DNA from 2 places in the Brevibacillus sp. DP1.3A genome. Region 1 is predicted to be linked to the other one. Evidence: a T-box and tRNA genes for the amino acid it is inferred to sense, from the RefSeq annotation. Region 1 holds a T-box; the other holds one or more tRNA genes.
What was found. The T-box of region 1 lies ahead of HP399_RS21730 (valine--tRNA ligase). A T-box ahead of a tRNA ligase gene usually reads a tRNA of that ligase, here a tRNA-Val.

Region 1 (3,409 bases):
CTTAGAAGAAGAGGGCATGCTATTGCTCTACACAGATGGTTTGCTGGATTCAGGGAGAAAAGAAGTGTGTCGAGGCAGTAGGCATTGGCTAGAAGAACTATCCTCCTTATTAAAGATGCCTGGTGATAGTAAGCAGGAATCGATGAATCGAGTTGAGGCCTACTTAATGGAGATAACACAGCAGCGAAACCAAACGGATGATATTTCTGTGTTGATTCTTCAATTTGAGCCTGAAGAGAGTATAGCCCTCGTGTAGTTGCGCGTGAATAGGAGGATGAACTGTGATTTTGTGTGAGCGTTGTCCGGACAATCCCACTTGTGATAATTGCCTTGTCGCGCTACGTTCTGGCGGTGCAGCGAGCAAAGTAGTTCCGCCCCGCACTGTAAAGGTGACGAACCTAGCAACGATGGAATCGTTCCAGGCGAAGCTGGTAGCAGTGAGCCGGACGACCATTGGGTTAAGCAGTTCTGATCATGCTTTGCACGGACGCATAGAAATAGAGCTCGCCTATGATTTCCGAATTATCGGTAGCGGATTGCGTGGTATAGCAGGTGATCCGTACCATATTATCGATATCGAAAAAGTTTTGCGACGGGAAGACGTTCTGGAGCGATTGCTCCTGGAAGAATTTCATACATGGCACATGAGTGGCGAATTGGACCCGGCAGACGTCTTGTTACATTGGAAGGATCGAGACGACGAGCGGGGGCGATTAATAAAACAAGAGATTCAGAAGTTATCCATACTGCGTCAGATCGAGACCGTTTTCCTCTATCTTTACGATGAAGGGAAAGTGCGTCCGCTGGGTGACGTTCGTGCGAGTTTGGAAGTAGAGAGAGAAATGCAACGACTCGTCGAAGATGCGGCTGGATCGGGTGGTCCTGTAAGGGAGCAAATTGTCACCACAGATGGCACAAAGGTGTTTGAATTATACACATCTGTATTGCCAGATCGGACCTGTGGAATCGCTTTGATTGACGTCACCGCCGTCATAGCAGAAGAACGAAAACGCAAAAGACGGGAATGGGAGATCTACAGAGATATTCTGGGTGTGGTCACAGAAGGTAAGCTATTGTTGCTTAGTGATGAAGAATTATTTTTCTTGCTTCGGGAAGGGCATAAGCTCTTGGCAATCGATATCCGTTTACCGGAGCAGCTTGCAGAACTGCGTAAATTGTTCAAGCAAGCTTTGGAACCACAAGGCATTTCTGATAAACGAATGCTACAGTTTCTCGTTGCGGTCAACGAAGCTGCTTCCAATACGTTGAAGCACGGAAATGGCGGTGTGGTTACGTTATACCTAACGAATGACAGGCAGATGTGCCGTGCTGTGATCCATGATGAAGGACAAGGAATTTTGCTCGAGGATATCCCGCGAGCTACCCTACAACAAGGATTTTCTACGCGCCACTCGCTCGGGGCAGGTTTTCACGTGATCCTGCAATACTGTGATCGTGTTTATTTGAGCAGCTCCCTGGCAGGCACAAAGCTTATTTTAGAATGTATCCTTTCACGTTAAGCAACCATTTCCAAAAAGCCAAATGTTTGCAAGTGAATGAAAATGGGTAATATAGTAAAAGGACGAGCAGATTGGGTGTACCGATACCTATTGAGAGGAGTTTGAGCATGGACTACCGCGCAACAGAGGCGAACGGACAGGCTACATTGTTTTTCGTCGGAGAGTTGGACATGGCTGTAGGAGATCGAGTAGGTGAATTGCTCCAGCAGTATGGAGGGCGAAATCAATTCGTTACCGTCGATTTTCAAGGTGTCTCCTTTGTAGATTCTTCCGGTATTGGAAGCCTGTTTTTTACCACGAAAGAACTGTTGGCCATGGGCAAACAGGTAGAAATCGTCAATGTCCGAGAAGAAATTCTCGATATTTTGGGCGTGCTCGGTTTTACCGAAGCACTGGGCATTGCAGTTGGAAAAGTGGGCGAAACCCGGGTTTGACGCCAAACAGCGTGATTGTATATAATAGTGAAAGCTAACCATACGACAATTACATACGATATGAACGATGAGTGGGAAGAGTAAGTCAGGACGCCTTAGCAGAGAGGAGAATCAGTTGCTGCGAGATTCTCTAAGGTCATGAATGGCTGAAGGTCGCCCAGGAGTTTTTTCGGTGAAAGCATGTGCCTAGCCGAGACCGGTTCGCAACCGTTATCTTGTCAGAGTGAACACGCCATAAGCATGTAGTTTATCGTGTGTTAACAAAGGTGGTACCGCGAAAATAATCCTTTCGTCCTTTGCGATGAAGGGTTTTTTTATTTTTTGCAAAGCAAGTTATGCTAATAGGAGGAGTCGTACATGTCTACACAGCCAACAACCGACATCGACCAATTGCTGCCGAAAAACTATGATCCAAAAGCAGCAGAGAACAAATGGTATCCGTATTGGATCGAAAAACAATTTTTCAAGGCAGAACGTGACCCGAATAAACGTCCGTTTACGATTGTCATTCCACCCCCGAACGTAACTGGTAAATTGCACTTGGGCCACGCGCTGGATACGACTTTGCAAGATATCATTACGCGTACCAAGCGTATGCAAGGCTACAGCACCTTGTTCTTGCCAGGTATGGACCACGCTGGTATCGCAACTCAAGCGCGCGTAGAAGCTACCTTGCGTGAAGAAGGCGTCTCTCGCCATGATCTGGGCCGCGAAAAATTCGTGGAAAAAATATGGGAGTGGAAGCACATCTACGCTTCGCATATTCGTGAGCAGTGGGAAAAGCTCGGTCTTGCCCTGGATTACTCCCGCGAGCGTTTTACGATGGATGAAGGCTTGTCCCAAGCTGTCCGCGAAGTATTTGTTCGTCTGTACGAAAAAGGCTTGATCTATCGCGGTAACCGCATCATTAACTGGGACCCTGCTGCCCGCACAGCTCTGTCTGATATTGAAGTAATCTACAAGGAAGTAAAAGGTGCGCTGCATCACATGCGTTACCCATTGGCAGATGGCACCGGTTATATCGAAGTAGCTACAACCCGTCCTGAAACGATGCTCGGTGATACGGCTGTAGCTGTACATCCGGAAGATGAGCGTTACAAGGACATGATCGGCAAAACCGTGATTTTGCCAATCGTAGGACGCGAAATTCCAATCGTCGCAGATGACTACGTTGATCCTGAGTTTGGTTCTGGCGCTGTAAAAATTACGCCAGCACACGATCCGAATGACTTTGAATTGGGTCTTCGCCATCAGTTGCCACAAATCGTTGTCATGGATGAGACGGGCGCGATGAACGAGCTGGCTGGTATCTACAAAGGCTTGGATCGCTTCGCATGCCGCAAGCAAATCATCAAAGATTTGACTGAGCAAGGTGTGATGTTCAAAGTTGAGGAGCATATTCATCAGGTTGGACATAGTGAGCGCAGCGATGCAGTCGTAGAACCATACCTTTCT
Region 2 (3,409 bases), 2.3 Mb from region 1:
GATCGAAGCGATGCTGATCGCAGGAAAATCGGCGAATCAGCATGGCGTTCCTGTTTTGTTTGATCCAGTGGGAGCGGGAGCAACATCGTACCGAACCGAAACAAGTCAACATCTTGCGCAGGAACTCGATCTTACCCTCATTAGAGGAAATGCTGCCGAGATTGCCAATGTCATCGGGGAGCGTTGGGAGATTAAAGGTGTAGATGCGAAGGAATCGGGCGGAGATGTCGCGGACCTAGCGAGAGCAGCAGCGAAAAAGCTAAGGACAATCGTTGCGATTACAGGCAAGGTCGATGTGATTTCGGATGGAGAAACGACTTACTCGATCCATAATGGTCATCCAATCTTAACAAAGGTGACCGGAACTGGCTGTTTGTTAACGTCTGTTATGGGAGCGTTTGCAGCCATTGAAAATGACAAGCTGATCGCTGGTGCTGCAGCATTGGTATGCTACGGTGTTGCTGCGCAGCTGGCAGCAGAGCAAGCTGCAGGAGTAGGTCCAGGCAGTTTCCAAGTCGAATTTTTGAATGCCTTGCATAACTTGACCGCAGACGATGTTCGCCGTTTTGGGTTCATCGAAAAAAAACAATAAAAATTCCCCTTTATAAAAGGGGAGAAAAATGGCCGTAGAACGATTAAGCTAGATATGTTAGACAGTAGCTGTAATTTCGTAGTGAATAAGACAGCAGCTTCTTCTGGTGCTCTGATAGTGATAAGAATATAAATTCTACTTGATCATCATCGTATGGACGGACATAAAAACGGGAAATACCATGACAAATAATTTCTCTCTTTAACGTCAGCGCCACACTGGCGTCTGTTCGTATGTGCAATTCCACGCTGCGTACCCTCCTTGGACATTCAATAGAGTACCAAAAAAATACAAGGAAAAACAAGGTGATTTTGTCTGATTCATGTCCAAGTTGTTACCGTTTTTTGGATGAAAACTGACAAGGAAAACGATTCAGAAAAAACTAGCGGGGATTGTTGGGAAAGCATCCTGTTCGAGAGAAAAAATTCGAGATGAGACCGGCCATTCTCCCTTTTTCCGTTGAGTTATTTACTTTATTTCGAAGGCAGCGTACGAGCTCCTGATCGCAATGACAAGAAAAATAGCCGTGCTTTTGATAGCAACCATCATGCCTCTTGCAGCATCTGTCGACGTCATCAATCGGCGCACCCGGCCCGGAGCATCCAGGCCCACACCAGTTTCCGTACAAACAGGGGAAGCCTACTGAACGGCGTTTTCTTTTTGACAACTGGCATCACTCCGTCTTGTAAAGGAATACTACTTGTATCATATTGAACAGAACGTGAAGTTGCTTTAGGCAATCTCCCTTTTTTCTTTTTGAATGAAAAACGCCTAAGATTGATGAAACGACGGTCGTACGAGGGGAAAACTTTCAAAATATCACTTGAAATCATGTTGTGAATATGATAGATTAGTTCTTGCCGAAGCGAACGCTTGCAGGCTCGATGGATGGATGTCCGAGCGGCCGAAGGAGCACGATTGGAAATCGTGTAGGCGGTGTCGAACCGTCTCGTGGGTTCAAATCCCACTCCATCCGCCATCATACTTGGCCCGTTGGTGAAGCGGTTTAACACAGCAGCCTTTCACGCTGTCATACAGGGGTTCGAATCCCCTACGGGTCACTTTATACCCCACAAAGTGAAGTGAATGCTTTGTGCGGGGGCCTCAACAACTGGTTTGGGGTATGGAGGCTTAGCTCAGCTGGGAGAGCATCTGCCTTACAAGCAGAGGGTCGGCGGTTCGATCCCGTCAGCCTCCACCATTTTAATATGCGGTCGTGGCGGAATTGGCAGACGCGCTAGATTCAGGTTCTAGTGGTGGCAACACCGTGGAGGTTCAAGTCCTCTCGACCGCACCAAGCAAACTCTATATATGGCGGTCGTGGCGAAGGGGTTAACGCACCGGATTGTGGCTCCGGCACTCGTGGGTTCAAGTCCCATCGATCGCCCCATATATGTTCAAAATGTAAAATGAAATAGCCCAGCGGTGGCTCCTGTAAAGGAACTCCGGCTGGGCTTTCTTTATATCCGTCTACGATTGAGCAATAGGCTGATAAAAATGAAGGCGATTGCCAAAAGGATCGGTCACGCTCACTTCACGCGTTCCCCACGGTGTCTCCTCCAGACCGGGACGAGCGTACATGTATCCTTTATGCAACAGTGACTGATGAAAAAGCTCGATGTTCTCTACCTGTACGCGAATTGCTGAGCCAGGACAAGCATCCCCGTGATGCTCGGATAGATGAAGCGTGCACGATGGTGAAGAAATTTGCATGTACAACGGAAAATGATCCTCGTAACGATGCTCCCAATCAATCTGAAACCCTAGAAACTCCACATAAAACTCTCTTGCCTTCTCAACGTCAAACATACGAAAAATCGGCGTTATGTTCTCATTCATTTGCCTAGAAACCTCCGGATTGTATTGAGGGAAGTGAGGTGCACCCACCAGTCAGCTGGCTTTGTCCCGAAGTTAAACCATTCGTTGAAGCCAGAGGGGATTGGGGGCGTTTCTTTTGTAAGGTGAGCGATCCATAAATACTGATCGAGATAGATGTGTCCCAGATTCCACAAGATATTGTTGGAGAAACCATCGGGAATGATGTTCACATCTTCATCCGTCAAACCATCGATTGCTTTTAACGTCTCCTGTCGATAATCCTCTAGTTGCTGGAATAGCACCCTATGCCGCTTTTCCATACATATTCCCCCCTTTTGAGTGGCAGTCTTTGCAAATAGATTCGAGTCAGAGAATCTACCTTCCTTCTATAGAGAAGGGGGTGTATCAACAAAAAAGCGCGCAGAACCAGCTCGTCTGCACGCTTTTTTTATGCTGTGTATAGGAAACGGCGCTACATTCTTTCCTGCTCGAGGGTGTGAGAAGGGGAGAATAGTTTCCGCCATTTTACTTGCGGTACACAAATGGCAGCGAGGATCATGAATACGCCACCCCATTGAGGGAGCGATACAGTCTCTTGAAGCACGAAACTCGACAAGAGCACGACTGTAGGTAGCTCGACTGCACTTAAAATGGTAGCCAGTCCATTGCCGATCCGCGGAACACCGACAGCCAAACAGAAGATCGGGATGACCGAACCGAAGATCGCAACCAAAAGACCGAGCGGCAGCAAACCTTGCAGAAGCTGACCATTTACTAGGAAAGTCGGTGGATAAACGATCGAGAGCATCAGAGCAGCCATACTAATCGAAATCGCGCTTCGCAAGTATGGATCCATTCCAGGGAGAATTCGCCCGCTGAAGAAAATAACCAAGGCAAAGGTCGCGCCCGACATCAGACCGAAGAACAGTCCGACCATGTCTACATTCTGAATGCCGCTTTCGCCAAGTCCACTTGCAAGAACCGTCCCTACTCCAAGCA

Region 2: it encodes a tRNA-Val, which carries the amino acid that the T-box ahead of HP399_RS21730 (valine--tRNA ligase) is inferred to sense. The anticodon was not compared.

What each region holds. Positions count from the first base shown of each region.
Region 1 covers NZ_CP085876.1:4,740,960-4,744,368, reverse strand. The annotation lists gene HP399_RS21745 (PP2C family protein-serine/threonine phosphatase) at 1-256, shown strand, start outside; gene HP399_RS21740 (ATP-binding protein) at 282-1,520, shown strand; gene HP399_RS21735 (STAS domain-containing protein) at 1,628-1,954, shown strand; T-box leader at 2,013-2,254, shown strand; gene HP399_RS21730 (valine--tRNA ligase) at 2,312-3,409, shown strand, end outside.
Region 2 covers NZ_CP085876.1:2,450,061-2,453,469, forward strand. The annotation lists gene thiM (hydroxyethylthiazole kinase) at 1-592, shown strand, start outside; tRNA gene HP399_RS11220 (tRNA-Ser) at 1,479-1,571, shown strand; tRNA gene HP399_RS11225 (tRNA-Glu) at 1,580-1,653, shown strand; tRNA gene HP399_RS11230 (tRNA-Val) at 1,718-1,793, shown strand; tRNA gene HP399_RS11235 (tRNA-Leu) at 1,803-1,889, shown strand; tRNA gene HP399_RS11240 (tRNA-His) at 1,907-1,982, shown strand; gene HP399_RS11245 (glyoxalase superfamily protein) at 2,063-2,431, opposite strand; gene HP399_RS11250 (DinB family protein) at 2,428-2,730, opposite strand; gene HP399_RS11255 (EamA family transporter) at 2,883-3,409, opposite strand, start outside.